3 regions of the Streptomyces durmitorensis genome follow, and region 3 is predicted to be linked to each of the others. Evidence: riboswitches for the same ligand, from Rfam matches in the RefSeq annotation. Region 3 holds a riboswitch; each other region holds the start of a gene.
The links. Region 3 has a riboswitch for cyclic di-AMP ahead of M4V62_RS17895 (C40 family peptidase). Riboswitches for the same ligand answer to the same signal wherever they lie in the genome.

Region 1 (4,741 bases), 1.6 Mb from region 3:
TCGCCCACGAGCTGGACCTTCTCGCCGAGCTTCTCGGTGATGACGTTCCAGCCGGCCCAGTCGTCCTCGAACAGCGGGTCCTCGATGGAGACGAGCGGGTACGCGGCGACGAGCTCCTCGTAGTACTCGGTCATCTCGGCGGCCGAGCGGGACTTGCCCTCGAACTCGTACTTGCCGTCCTTGTAGAACTCGGACGCGGCGACGTCGAGCGCGAGCGCGACCTGCTCGCCGGGGACGTAACCGGCCTGCTTGATGGCCTCGAGGATGAGGTCGAGCGCGGCGCGGTTGGAGTCCAGGTTCGGGGCGAAGCCGCCCTCGTCGCCCAGGCCGGTGGAGAGGCCCTTGTCCTTCAGGACCTTCTTCAGCGTGTGGTAGACCTCGGTGCCCCAGCGCAGGGCCTCGGAGAACGACTCGGCGCCGATCGGCGCGATCATGAACTCCTGGATGTCGACGTTCGAGTCGGCGTGCGACCCGCCGTTCAGGATGTTCATCATCGGAACGGGCAGCAGGTGCGCGTTCGGGCCGCCGAGGTAGCGGAAGAGCGGGAGGTCGGAGGCCTCCGACGCGGCGTGCGCGACGGCGAGCGAGACGCCGAGGATGGCGTTGGCGCCGAGCGAGCCCTTGTTGTCGGTGGCGTCGAGGTCGAACATCGCCTGGTCGATCAGGCGCTGCTCGGTCGCGTCGTACCCGACGAGCTCCGGGCCGATCTGCTCGATGACGGCGAGGACGGCCTTCTCCACGCCCTTGCCCTGGTAACGGTTGGGGTCACCGTCACGGAGTTCGATGGCCTCGAAAGCACCGGTGGAAGCACCGGACGGAACGGCGGCACGACCCGTGCTGCCGTCGTCGAGGCCGACCTCGACCTCGACCGTGGGGTTGCCTCGGGAGTCCAGGATTTCCCGGGCTACGACGACGTCGATGGACGGCACGAGCATCTCCTTCTGGGATGTGACGCGGGTACGCGGGGCGTTGGCCTCGCGGACACGAGCCTAACCGGCTCCCGGGCAACAGCCAGCCGAGCGACCGTCCTGTGGACAAACCGAGAGCAAAAAGTTTCCGAACGGAACAAAGCGGTGCGGACAAAAAAGAACCCCGCCCCGGTGCGTACGGGGGATACGCGCACCGGGACGGGGTGGACCCGTGGGGACGGGGGTGGGCGGGCGGCGCCTCCGCCGAAGCGCCGCCGCTCAGCTCTCAGCGCTTAGCTGAGGTGGAGCTGCTGGCCCGGGTAGATCATGTCGGCGTTGTCGATGATGTCGCCGTTGAGCTTGTACACCTTGTGCCAGCCGCCCTTGACGTCCTTCGCCTCGGCGATCTTGGAGAGGGTGTCACCCTTCTTGACCTTGTACTCGCCGTCGCCCTTCTTGACCTTCTTGCCGGTCGGGGTCTCGACGGTCTTCTTGGACTCGGTCTTGGGGGCCTCGGCCTTCGGAGCGGCCTGCTGCGGCTGCTCGGTCTGGGCGCTGGGCTGGCTCTTCGGCTGCTCCTGGGGCTGGGTCTGCTGCGGGGCGCTCTCCTGCGCACCGCCACCCTCGTTGGAGGCGCCCGAGAGGCCGACGCCGCAGCTCGGCCAGGCACCCTTGCCCTGACCCGCGAGGACCTTCTCGCCGATCTCGATCTGCTGGGCCTTGGAGGCCTTGTCGGCGGTGGGCGCGTACTTCGTACCGCCGTACGCGGCCCAGGTGGAGGACGAGAACTGCAGTCCGCCCGTGTAGCCGTTGCCGGTGTTGATGGACCAGTTGCCGCCCGACTCGCACTGGGCGACGGCGTCCCACTCGGAGTTGGTCGCGGCGGAGGCCGAGCCGGCCGCCATCAGCGGGGCGGCGACCGCTACACCGGTGACGCCGGCGAGCGTGGCGACACGGGTGGCCTTGGACGGGCGGCGGTGCTTGCCCTTGCTGGAAAACAGCATGAGTGATCCCCTCACCGACGCCTGCGAGGTGAGCTGTCGGGTTCGGGCCGATGAAGTTGCCCGGCCGCGCTTCCTGAGCGCGGCTTAACCCCTAGCCGTTCCCGTCCGTCTCTTCGCATCGCTCTCGCGATGCTGAACGGCCGGGCCCGGCGGAAACCTTGGTTCCCCCGCTCCTGCCTACGGCGCTTACGCGACGACTGTTCCCGAACGGCCGTTGGCAGGACTCGGCGTACCGACCGGCGGGGCCCGCTGTGGCGAGCGGTCACGACCGTAGACATGCGATCGGCCGAAACTCAAAGACGATCAGGGCTTCTGAGACCCATCTCTCACTTGCGCCAATTGGGACATCAAGCGCAAAGCGACTCGCCAACTACCCCTACTTTTCGCCCAAATCGAGGCTCTGACCGGGAAGGATGAGATCGGGGTCGGAGCCGACCGACTTCTCGTTCTCCTCGTACAGCTCGGCCCACCCGCCCTTCACGTCGAGGTCGTCCGCGATGCCCCAGAGGCTGTCTCCGGAGCGGACCGTGTACGTCCCGTCGGAGCCGTCCTTCTGACGCTCGTCGCCACGGGACGCGTGCCGGCCCGAACCCTCGCGGGTGGCGCCGTCGGAGGCCTTGTCGTCCGCGCTGCCGCCGCGGTGGCGGCCCTCACCCTCACCGGCGGGGGTGCCGGGGGCGGGTGAAGCCTCGTCGTTCTGACCGGACTTGCCCGAGTCGCCGGACTCATCCGACTCACCCGACTTGCCCGGCTCACCCGACTCGTCGTGATTCTTGTCTCGCGTCTCGTCGTCGGCGTCGGGCTTCTCGGAAGGCTTCGCCGAGGGCTTGTCCGAAGACTTGGTGTCGTCCGAGGGATCGGCCGACTCGCTCGGCGACGCACTCGGCTCGCCCGTCTCGGCCGACTCACCGTCACCGGGCTCGGTCGACTCCGACGGCTCGTCCGACGGCACCGTGGTGATCGGGGCGCCGGGGTCGACGTCGGCGGCGGCGCCGTCCTGGGTGAGACCGGCGATCGGCGCGCAGCTGGGCCAGGCGCTGATCCCCTGGTCGTCAAGAACCTTCTCGGCGACGGAGATCTGCTGCGAACGGCTGGCCTGGTCGGCGCTCGGCGCGAAGTCGAGGCCGCCGTACTCCTCCCAGACCTGCTGCGAGAGCTGGAGCCCGCCGTAGTAGCCGTTGCCGGCGTCCGCGCTCCAGGATCCGCCGCTCTCGCACTCCGCGAGCTTGTCCCACGTGGCGGTGTCCGCCGCGCTCGCACTGGTGGCGCCGAGCAGCGGGATGGCGATGGCCGATCCTGCGACTCCTGCCGCGACGATCAGGGCCGGGGCCTGGCGGGGGCGTCGGTGACGACCATTGCCGGAGATCATGCGGTTGCCTTTCGCGTGACTGGAGCGACGACTGCGGCACGGGATGCCGAGTCGTCGGTGAACGTAGCGGCAGTCGAACGCTTGTCACAAGTCGATGCAGCGGAGATCACGTGAAAGTCACAGTCTTGACGGTCCGTCAGCTAAACGTCGTTTCCGGGGTCGAATCTTTGCTCTGCTGTGCGGGTGTGAACTCCACGGGCAGCGTGCGGAGTCCGCGCATGATGAGCCCGCCGCGCCATCTCAAATCACCAGGTTCCACCGCGAGTCGCAGGTCAGGGAGGCGCCGCAGAAGAGTCGCGAGGGCGGCCTGCCCTTCGAGCCGGGCGAGCGGCGCACCGAGACAGTAATGAATGCCATGGCCGTAGCCGAGGTGTTGGTTGTCGCGCCGGGAGAGGTCGAGCGTGTCCGGCCGGTCGAAGCGTTCGGGGTCACGATCGGCGGCGGCGAGGACGACGAGGACGGGGTCGCCGGCGGCGATGTCCTCCCCTCCGATGGTCAGCGGCTCGGTGGCGAACCGCCACGTGGCGAGTTCGACGGGACCGTCGAAGCGGAGGAGCTCCTCAAGACCGGTCTCCAGGAGGCCGGTGTCGCCGTCCCTGAGGGAGCCCTGGAGCCGCTCGCGCTGCTCGGGGTGGGTGAGGAGGGCGTAGGTGCCGTTGCCGATGAGATTGACGGTGGTCTCGAACCCGGCGAAGAGAAGGATGAAGGCCATCGCGGCGGCCTCGTTCTCGGTGAGGTGCTCACCGTGGTCCGAGGCGCGGATGAGCCCGGAGATGAGGTCGTCGCCGGGTTCGAGGCGCTTGCGGTGGATCAGCTCGGCGAGGTACCCGCGCATCTTCTTCACCGACCGGGCGACACCGCCCCTGGGCCCTCCGCCGTGGCGGATCATCATCCCCGCCCAGTCACGGAAGTCGTCCTGGTCCTCGCGGGGCACGCCGAGCAGGTCGCAGATGGCGTAGATGGGGAGGGGGAAGGCGAAGTCGTGGATGAGGTCGGCTTCCCCCTTCTCCGCGAACTGGTCGATGAGCCGGTCGGTCAACTCCTGGACGCGGGGCGCGAATTCGGCGATACGGCGGGGCGTGAAGGCCTTGGAGACGAGGCGGCGCAGGCGGGTGTGGTCCGGCGGGTCGATGTTGAGCAGGTGCGTCATCAGGTTCGCGCTGCGTTCGCCCGGGATGCCGGTCTTGCTCTTCGCGTGCGCGGGCTCGCCGTGATGGGCGGGGTTCTTGCTGAGCCGCTGGTCGGCGAGCGCCTGCTTGGCGTCGACGTACCGGGTGACCAGCCAGGCCTCCACACCGCTGGGCAGCCGGGTCCTGTGCACGGGGGCGTGCTCGCGGAGCCAGGCATAGGCGGGGTAGGGGTCGGTGGCGAACTCCCACGTGAAGAGCTCTGGCCCCTGGGCCTCGTCTGACCCCTGGGCCTCGGGCGGGGCCCCTGCGGGGCAGGCCGCGGGGGTGGCC
Region 2 (4,741 bases), 1.3 Mb from region 3:
ATGCCGGAGGCCCACCGTGTTTACGGCATGTTGCGAATCCCTCACACGATCACGGTCGCGATCGCGGCCCCGATCAGCTCGCGAAGGAGCGCGCAGCCGGTGCACGGCCGTCGACCGCTCCGTGTGGGCCGCGGTGAGCGACCTGGCCCGCTCCGCGTCCCCGCGCGCCACCGCGTCGACGATCGCGGCGTGCTCCGCCCAGGCCTCAACGGGGGCTGCCGACGTCTCGACCACGTACATCCAGGCGATCTTGTGCCGGAGCTGGGTGAGCAGCGCCGTGAGGCCGGGGCTGCCGGACGACTGGGCGAGCGTCTCGTGGAACCAGCCGCCCAGCGAGCGCAGATCCTCGCTCTGACCGCGCCTGGAGCGCTCCTGGCCCAACCTGACGAGGCCGCGCAGGACCTTCAGGTGAGCCTCCGTGCGGCGCTGTGCGGCGCGGGCGGCGCCCAGCGGCTCCAGGAGCGTGCGGATCTCCAGGAGGTCGGCCGCCTCCTGTTCGGTCGGCTCGGCGACGCACGCGCCCGCGTGCCGCCGTGTGACGACGAAGCCCTCGGCCTCCAGGGTGCGCAGTGCCTCGCGCACGGGGACGCGGGAGACCCCGTAGCGGCGGGCGAGCAGTTCCTCGGTGAGCCGGCCGCCCCGTTCGTAGACACCGGAGACGATGTCGTCCCGGATGGCCGTGCACACCGAGTGCGCGGGAATGCGCATGACCTGACCTCCGCCTTAATCCCCGCGAAACGCGGTCGATCGACGCCTTTTCAGTGACTCTATTGCAGAGCGGCTGAATTTCCGACGGTCGGCCGAAATCCATGGATACTTTTGGCCAAAGGCGAGGCGGGAACGGCGAAAGCCCCGGCTCTCGACGAGCCGGGGCTTTCGGTGAATCAGGTGCGCTTCGTGCGACCGCCTGGGTCCGGACCGGATCAGACGTTGACGTCGTGCGAGCGGAGGTAGGCGATCGGGTCGATGTCCGTGCCGTAGTCCTCGCCGGTGCGGGCCTCGAAGTGCAGGTGCGGGCCGCTGGAGTTGCCCGTGGAGCCGGAGAGGCCTATCTGCTGGCCCGGAGTGACCGCCTGGCCGACGGTGACACCGAGGGACGACATGTGGCCGTACTGGGTGTACGTGCCGTCGTTCATCTTGATGACCACGTTGTTGCCGTAGGCGCCGCCCCAGCCGGCCTCGACGACGGTGCCGGAGCCGACCGCGTGGACCGAGGTGCCGGACGCGGCGTGGAAGTCGATGCCGGTGTGGCTGCCGGAGGACCACATGGCGCCGCCGGTCTGGTAGCCCGTGGAGACGTACGAGCCGGCGATCGGGGAGACGTAGCTGTTGAGGCGCTTGCGCTCGGCCTCGCGAGCGGCGCGCTCCTTGGCCTCGCGCTCCTTCTTGGCCTTGGCCTTCGCCTCGGCCTCCGCCTTGCGCTTGGCCTCCTCGGCCTTCTTCTTGGCGGCCTCTTCGGCCTTCTTGGCGGCTGCGGCGTCGTCGGCGGCCTGCTGCTGGGCCGCGGCCTGCGCGTCGATGCTCTGGGCGAGCGTGTCGCCGACGGAGATCGCCTGGGTGAGGCCGGTGTGCTCAAGGGCCGCGTCGTCGGCGGCGAGCGCCGGAGCGGCCAGGCCTCCGATGACACCGGTGGTGGTGAGGGCTGCGACGCCCGCCACGTTCGCGGTGGTACGCGTGAGGCGGCTCGGGCGACGGTGCTTCCCGGTGGCACGGGTGAACGCCATGAAGCGGCTGATCCTTTCCTTCCTTCTCGCCTACCGGGTTAGCTGACGGGTTCGGAGCAGGAAGGTCTCCTACGAGTCCCTCGCCTTGCGGCAAGGTGCCCGATTCACCCCAAGGGGACATGTGGGTCCCCGGCTCCCCTGGCTCGCGCCGTACGGGGACTCGGCGATGACTGTCCGGTGCCGCGGGTGCGGCGTACTGCATGACGAACAGCCGGACCGAACGCTAAGCGGGGCATCTTTCAATCGACAAACGGATCAACACTTTTGTAGCGCACGCCACAGGTCAGACACGTAACCTCCATACCAATTCGGACATATGAGGACCCCAGGGGCCGATTTCGGCCCCTGGGGTCCCGATATGTCCTGACTGTCACTCAGGCCGCACTCAGCCCGTGACCACACTCACTTCACCGATGCCGAGCGCCCTGACGGGCTCCTCGATCTGCGCGGCGTCACCGACGAGCACCGTCACCAGCCGGTCCACGGGGAAGGCACTCACCACGGCGGCGGTGGCCTCCACGGTGCCGGTCGCGGCCAACTGGCGGTAGAGCTGCGCCTGGAAGTCGTCCGGCAGGTGCTGCTCGACCTGGTCGGCGAGCGTGGCCGCGACGGACGCCGCCATCTCGTACTTGAGCGGGGCCACGCCCACCAGGTTCTGCACGGCGACATCGCGCTCGGCGTCCGTGAGGCCGTCGGCGGCGAGGGTGCGCAGGACCTTCCACAGGTCGTCGAGGGCCGGGCCCGTGGACTCCGTGTCCACGGAGCCGCTGATGGCGAGCATCGCGGCGCCCGTGCCGTCCGGGGCGGACCGCAGGACCTGGGCGAAAGACCGCACTCCGTAGGTGTATCCCTTCTCCTCGCGCAGGACGCGGTCCAGGCGCGAGGTGAGGGTGCCACCCAGGCAGTACGTGCCGAGCACCTGCGCGGGCCAGACGCGGTCGTGCCGGTCCGGTCCCACGCGGCCGATGAGCAGCTGCGTCTGGACGGCGCCGGGGCGGTCCACGATGACGACACGCCCGGTGTCGTCGGCGGTCACCGGGGGCACCGGGCGCGGCTCGGCCGTGCCACCTGTCCAGGCGCCGACGGTGTCGGCCAGGACGGCGTCCAGGTCGACGCCGGTCAGGTCGCCCACGACGACGGCGGTCGCCGTGGCGGGACGCACATGCTTCTCGTAGAAGGTGCGCACCGCCGCCGAGTCGATGGCCGTGACCGTCTCCTCGGTGCCCTGGCGGGGGCGCGACATGCGCGAGGTGGCCGGGAACAGCTGCCGGGAGAGTTCCTTGGCGGCGCGGCGCGCCGGGTTGGCGGCCTCGTGCGGGATCTCGTCCAGGCGGTTGCGTACGAGGCGTTCGATCTCGCTGTCCGCGAAGGCGGGGGCGCGCAGGGCGTCGGAGAGCAGGCCGAGCGCCTTCGGGAGGCGGGAGACCGGGACTTCGAGGGAGACGCGGACGCCGGGGTGGTCGGCGTGCGCGTCCATGCTGGCGCCGCAGCGGTCGAGTTCGGCGGCGAAGTCCTCGGCGGAGTGCTTGTCGGTGCCTTCGTTGAAGGCCCTCGCCATGATCGTGGCGACGCCGTCGAGGCCGGCGGGCTCGGCGTCGAGCGGCGCCTCCAGGTGGATCTCCACGGCGACGACCTGCTGGCCGGGGCGGTGGCAGCGCAGCACGGTGAGGCCGTTGTCCAGGGTGGCGCGCTCGGGCGCGGGGAAGGCCCACGGCCGTGCGGTGCCCGCCTGGGGCTGCGGGTGGAACTGCATCGTTGCGGCCTCGGTCACTTCGCCGCCTCCTCTTCGTCCTCGTCGGTGGCTTCGGCACCGGCTGTGGCGGCTGAGTCGTCGATGGGCTCGTACACGAGCACCGCGCGGTTGTCGGGGCGCAGGCGGGCCGCCGCGGCCGCCTTGACCTCTTCCGCGGTGACGTCGAGCACGCGCCCGACGGCGGTGAGGGCGAGCTGCGGGTCGCCGAACAGGACGGCGTACCGGCACAGTTCGTCCGCGCGTCCCGCCACCGTGGAGAGCCGGTCGAGCCACTCGCGCTCCAGCTGTGCCTGGGCGCGCTCCATCTCCTCGGCGGTGGGGCCCTCTTCCGCGAAGCGGGCGAGCTCCTCGTCGACGGCCGCCTCGATGACGGGGACCTCGACGTCGCCGGACGTCTTCACGTCGAGCCAGCCGAGCGAGGGCGCTCCGGCCAGGCGCAGCAGGCCGAACCCGGCCGCCACCGCGGTGCGGTCGCGGCGCACGAGGCGGTTGTAGAGCCGGGAGGACTCGCCGCTGCCGAGGACCGTGAGCGCCAGGTCGGCCGCGTCGCACGCGCGCGTGCCGTCCTCCGGGAGGCGGTAGGCGGCCATCAGGGCGCGGGCCGGGACCTCTTCCTCGACGACCTCGCGCAGCTCCTTGCCGATCGTGTCGGGCAGCGAGCCGTCGCGCGGCGGCTGCTTGCCGTCGTGCGAGGGGATGGACCCGAAGTACTTCTCGACCCAGGCGAGGGTCTCCTGCGGGTCGATGTCGCCGACGACCGACAGGACCGCGTTGTTGGGCGCGTAGTACGTACGGAAGAAGTTCCGCGCGTCCTCCAGCGTCGCCGCGTCCAGGTCGGCCATGGAGCCGATCGGGGTGTGGTGGTAGGGGTGGCCCTCGGGGTACGAGAGGGCGGTCAGCTTCTCGAACGCCGTGCCGTACGGAACGTTGTCGTAGCGCTGGCGGCGCTCGTTCTTGACGACGTCCCGCTGGTTCTCCATGGATTCTTCGTCGAGCGCGGAGAGCAGCGAGCCCATCCGGTCGGCCTCGAGCCACAGGGCCAGCTCCAGCTGGTGTGTGGGCATCGTCTCGAAATAGTTGGTGCGCTCGAAGCTCGTGGTGCCGTTGAGCGAACCGCCGGCGCCTTGCACCAGCTCGAAGTGGCCGTTGCCGTGCACCTGCTTCGAGCCCTGGAACATGAGGTGCTCGAAGAGGTGGGCGAGGCCCGTACGGCCCTTGACCTCGTGGCGCGAACCGACGTCGTACCAGAGGCACACCGCGGCGA
Region 3 (4,741 bases):
CCTTGGCGCCGTTGTACTTCTCGGTGGCGATCTCCGCCTCGCGGTAGAGCGCGTCGACCTTGGACTTCACCTCGGCCGGGCTGAGCCGCGGGTCGGCGTGTCCCGTCCCGTCGAAGGCGGTGGCTGTCGCGGCCCCGGCGAGGGCGATGGTGGCGGCGGTGCGGGCCGTATGGCCACTGAGCGAGCGCTGTTTGGGCTTGCGGTGCGCTGCCACGAAGGGGGCTCCTTAAGGTTCCGGCGGCGGCCCGCACAGGGGGAGCGGACCGCCGCCGGATTCTCGGCGGTGGTGTCCGACTGCCGCCCCTGGTCCGGGCGGCGGTGGGGAGCCGGGCACCTGACGAAGGACGCTAAACCTGGCCGTCACGGGTTGGTGACGGAATGTGCGCAACTGACGGAAGTGTTCTGGAAGGTGACCGTATGTGACTGCGTCATCCGCCAGGCCGCACGTCCTTCACGTGCGCGCGTGACCGATGCGGCGCTTGTGGCCCACCTGGCTACGGAGTGGTGATAAGGCCCCGGCTAGGCTCCGGAACCATGGACGTTCTCACCCATCTCTTCGTCGGCCTGCACATCATCGGCATCGCCTCCCTCCTGGGCGGCTTCCTGACTCAGATGAAGCAGATGGGCCAGGGCACGGCCCGCTTCAACCCGGCGATGCTGCACGGCGCGCTGACGATGCTCGTCACGGGCGTCATCCTGGTGGGTCTCAATCAGGCGGACGACAACCCGGTCAACAACCTCAAGATCGGCATCAAGATGGCCGTGCTGATCGTGATCCTCGCGCTGGTCTATGTGAAACGGGACGAGGAGAAGGTGGACAAGGCGATGTTCGGCGCCGTCGGGCTGCTGACCGTCGTGAACATCTTCATCGCGGTGCTGTGGACCTGAGTCGCCCCGCAGACAGAAACGGCCCTCCACGCGCGCGTGGAGGGCCGTTTTCTTGTGTGTGGTGTCTTGTGTGACGGTTACGCGGGCCGCACCACGCTGTGGATCGGCATGTAGTAGATCGACTCGACGCGGACGTTCGCGCCCGGCTTCGGGGCGTGGATCATCTTGCCGTCGCCGATGTAGATGCCCACGTGGCTGATGTCGTCGTAGAAGAAGACCAGGTCACCCGGCTTGGCGTCGGCGGTCTTCACGGTCGTGCCGACCTTCACCTGGTCCCACGTCGTACGCGGCAGGGAGATCCCCGCGGCCTTCCACGCGTCCTGGGTGAGCCCGGAGCAGTCGTAGGAGTCGGGGCCGGTGGCGCCCCACACGTACGGCTTGCCGATCTGGGCCTCCGCGAAGTTGATGACCTTCGCGGCCTTCGTCGCGTAACCGCTGTCCGTGTCGCCGGAGCCGGAGCCGGAACCCGTGCCGGATCCGGAGCCGGTGTCGGAACCGGAGCCGGAGTCCGGGGTCTCCTTGTTCTGCTCGCGCTCCTTGGCCGCCGCCTCTTCCGCCGCCTTGCGCTTGGCCTCCGCCTCGGCCTCCTGCTTGCGGGCCAGCTCGGCGGCCTTGCGCTTGGCCGCTTCTTCCTTCTTCTTCTCGATCGCCGCGAGCCGCGCCTTCTCCTCGGCGGTCAGCTCCGAGAGCATCGTGCGCGCCTGGCCCAGCTTCTTCTGGACGGTCTGCTTGCTCGTCCTGAGATCGTCACGCGAGTCGCTCAGCGTCTCCAGGCTCTTGGCGGCCTTGGTGCGCTGCTTCGTCGCCGAGGCCTGCTCGGTCTGATAGTCGTCGACCGCCTTCTTCTGGCGCGCGGTCAGCCGGTCCGACAGGTGATTCTGGTCGAAGTACCCCTGCGGGTCGTCGGCGAGCATCATCGTGGCGGTCTCGGAGACGGCGCCGGTGCGGTACTGGGCGGCGGCGAACGAGCCCAGCTCCTGGCGGGCCTCGTTCAGCTTGTCGGTGCGCTTGGCCACGTCGTCGAGAAGGGTGTCGACCTTCTTGCGCTGCTTGTCGGTGCGCTCCTTGGCCGAGTTGTACTTCTGCGTGGCCACGCCCGCCTGGTGGTAGAGGTCGTCGACCTTTTTCTGGACCTCTTCGAGGCTGGGCTTCTGCGGCGCGGACGGTGCGGCTTGCGCGCTCTGTGACAGGAGGGCCACGGAGGTGAGGGCCGCCGTCGTGATGCCGAGGGCGGGAGTGGCGCGTAGGCCGGTCATGCGGGTCCGCGGCTTGCGGTGCGACGCCAAGGGAGGCGACTCCTTCCGTAGACCGCCTACCGGGTTAGCTGTCGGGTTCGGGCGGATGGTTCCGGAAGGTTGCCCTACAGTCCCGTACTTCGTACGGGACCGATTCACCCCAAGTTCATGGTGGGTCCCCGGCTCCGAGGAGATCGAACTCGGCGGAGGCCACCCGTTCCCGGCGGGGTTCGCCGGTGGGAGTACGAGCGGCCCGCGGAGCACGCTAGCCAACTCGTGTGGTCCGTGTGAAGGTTGATGTTCGATATGCCCGATACATTTTCGTTACTTTACGAAGCTCTTGACGCGGGCACGCCGTGCCATGGCGGAGCGTGACCATGCGCGCTCGGGGCGTAGGCATGTGACGTGGCCGGAACCCGGGGCGGGTTGTCAGTGGGGCCGCCTAGACTCGGGAGGCGATGAGCAGCCTCTTTGATGACAGCTTCCTGGCGGACCTCAAGCCCTCGCGGGCTTCGGAGGAGGAGCACCCGCCGCCGCCCGAGGACAGTGCCCCGGAGTCCATTCCGGATGATCTGTTCGACGGGAAGTTCGACGCGCCCGCACCCCGGGACGCGCACTATCGCGGCGGCGCCCCGCGCCCCGTGATCGACCCGGCGGCCCTGCTCGACGGGCTGAACGAGAACCAGCGCGCGGCCGTCGTGCACGCGGACTCCCCGCTGCTCATCGTCGCCGGCGCGGGCTCGGGCAAGACCCGGGTCCTCACGCACCGCATCGCGTATCTCCTGGCCGAGCGGCACGTGCACCCGGGGCAGATCCTGGCGATCACGTTCACGAACAAGGCCGCGGGCGAGATGAAGGAGCGCGTCGAGCAGCTCGTGGGGCCGCGGGCCAACGCGATGTGGGTGTCGACGTTCCACAGCGCGTGCGTGCGGATACTGCGCCGCGAGTCGAAGACGATCGGCTTCACCTCCTCCTTCTCGATCTACGACGCCGCCGACTCCAAGCGCCTGATGGCACTGGTCTGCCGCGACCTGGACATCGACCCGAAGAAGTTCCCGCCGAAGTCCTTCAGCGCCAAGATCTCGAACCTGAAGAACGAACTGATCGACGAGGAGACCTTCGCGGGACAGGCCGCCGACGGCTTCGAGCGGACGCTCGCCCAGGCGTACGCGATGTACCAGTCGCGCCTGCGCGAGGCGAACGCCCTCGACTTCGACGACCTGATCATGACGACGGTCAACATGTTCCGCGCGTTCCCGGACGTCGCCGAGCACTACCGCCGCCGCTTCCGGCACGTGATGGTCGACGAGTACCAGGACACGAACCACGCCCAGTACGCCCTGGTGCGCGAGCTGGTTGGCCCCTCCGGGGGTGAGGGCGACGACCCCGCCGAGCTGTGCGTCGTGGGTGACGCGGACCAGTCGATCTACGCCTTCCGCGGCGCCACGATCCGCAACATCCTCCAGTTCGAGGAGGACTACCCGAACGCGACGACGATCCTCCTGGAGCAGAACTACCGCTCCACGCAGACGATCCTGACCGCGGCCAACGCCGTCATCGAGCGCAACGAAAGCCGCCGCCCCAAGAACCTGTGGACCAACGCGGGCGCGGGCGCGGGCATCACCGGCTATGTGGCCGACACCGAGCACGACGAGGCGCAGTTCGTCGCCGACGAGATCGACCGGCTCACCGACGCGGGCGACGCGAAGGCGGGCGACGTCGCGATCTTCTACCGGACGAACGCGCAGTCCCGTGTCTTCGAAGAGATCTTCATCCGCGTCGGCCTGCCGTACAAGGTCGTCGGCGGCGTCCGCTTCTACGAGCGCAAGGAGGTCCGGGACGTCCTCGCGTATCTGCGCGTGCTCGCCAACCCCGAGGACTCCGTCCCGCTGCGGCGCATTCTCAACGTACCCAAGAGGGGTATTGGCGACCGCGCGGAGGCGATGATCGACGCGCTCTCGCAGCGCGAGAAGATCTCCTTCCCGCAGGCTCTGAAGCGCGTCGACGAGGCGTACGGAATGGCCGCGCGCTCGGCGAACGCCGTCAAGCGGTTCAACGTGCTGATGGAGGAGCTGCGGACCGTCGTCGAGTCCGGCGCGGGCCCCGCCGTCGTCCTGGAGGCCGTGCTCGAACGGACCGGGTATCTCGCCGAGTTGCAGGCCTCCACCGACCCGCAGGACGAGACGCGCATCGAGAACCTCCAGGAACTCGCCGCCGTGGCACTGGAGTTCGAGCACGACAACGGAGAAGCCGCACAAGCCGGTGAAGGCGGCGAAGGACAAGGCGAAGGACAAGGCGAAGGGGAGGCGGAAGGCGGAGAGGACGCGGGCGCGGGCACAGGCGTGTCGGGCACGCTCTCCGAGTTCCTGGAGCGGGTCGCGCTCGTCGCCGACTCGGACCAGATCCCGGACGAGGAGGACGACGGCTCCGGAGTCATCACGCTGATGACCCTGCACACCGCCAAGGGCCTCGAGTTCCCGGTCGTCTTCCTGACCGGCATGGAGGACGGCGTCTTCCCGCACATGCGCTCCCTCGGCCAGGTCAAGGAGCTGGAGGAGGAGCGCCGCCTCGCGTACGTGGGCATCACGCGCGCGCGTGAGCGGCTCTATCTGACGCGG

Region 1: linked by a shared signal. The riboswitch ahead of M4V62_RS25065 (transglycosylase family protein) and the one ahead of M4V62_RS17895 (C40 family peptidase) in region 3 are both predicted to bind cyclic di-AMP.
Region 2: linked by a shared signal. The riboswitch ahead of M4V62_RS12215 (M23 family metallopeptidase) and the one ahead of M4V62_RS17895 (C40 family peptidase) in region 3 are both predicted to bind cyclic di-AMP.

Annotation. Positions count from the first base shown of each region.
Region 1 is NZ_CP097289.1:5,580,379-5,585,119, reverse strand. Features, by position in the region: gene eno (phosphopyruvate hydratase) at 1-935, opposite strand, end outside; gene M4V62_RS25065 (transglycosylase family protein) at 1,202-1,912, opposite strand; cyclic di-AMP (ydaO/yuaA leader) riboswitch at 1,916-2,107, opposite strand; gene M4V62_RS25060 (LysM peptidoglycan-binding domain-containing protein) at 2,289-3,281, opposite strand; gene M4V62_RS25055 (cytochrome P450 family protein) at 3,418-4,741, opposite strand, start outside.
Region 2 is NZ_CP097289.1:2,753,671-2,758,411, forward strand. Features, by position in the region: gene M4V62_RS12210 (GntR family transcriptional regulator) at 1-708, opposite strand, end outside; gene M4V62_RS12215 (M23 family metallopeptidase) at 924-1,724, opposite strand; cyclic di-AMP (ydaO/yuaA leader) riboswitch at 1,737-1,900, opposite strand; gene M4V62_RS12220 (M16 family metallopeptidase) at 2,110-3,495, opposite strand; gene M4V62_RS12225 (M16 family metallopeptidase) at 3,492-4,741, opposite strand, start outside.
Region 3 is NZ_CP097289.1:4,026,841-4,031,581, reverse strand. Features, by position in the region: gene M4V62_RS17905 (C40 family peptidase) at 1-214, opposite strand, end outside; gene M4V62_RS17900 (hypothetical protein) at 535-888, shown strand; gene M4V62_RS17895 (C40 family peptidase) at 966-2,174, opposite strand; cyclic di-AMP (ydaO/yuaA leader) riboswitch at 2,183-2,339, opposite strand; gene M4V62_RS17890 (ATP-dependent DNA helicase) at 2,582-4,741, shown strand, end outside.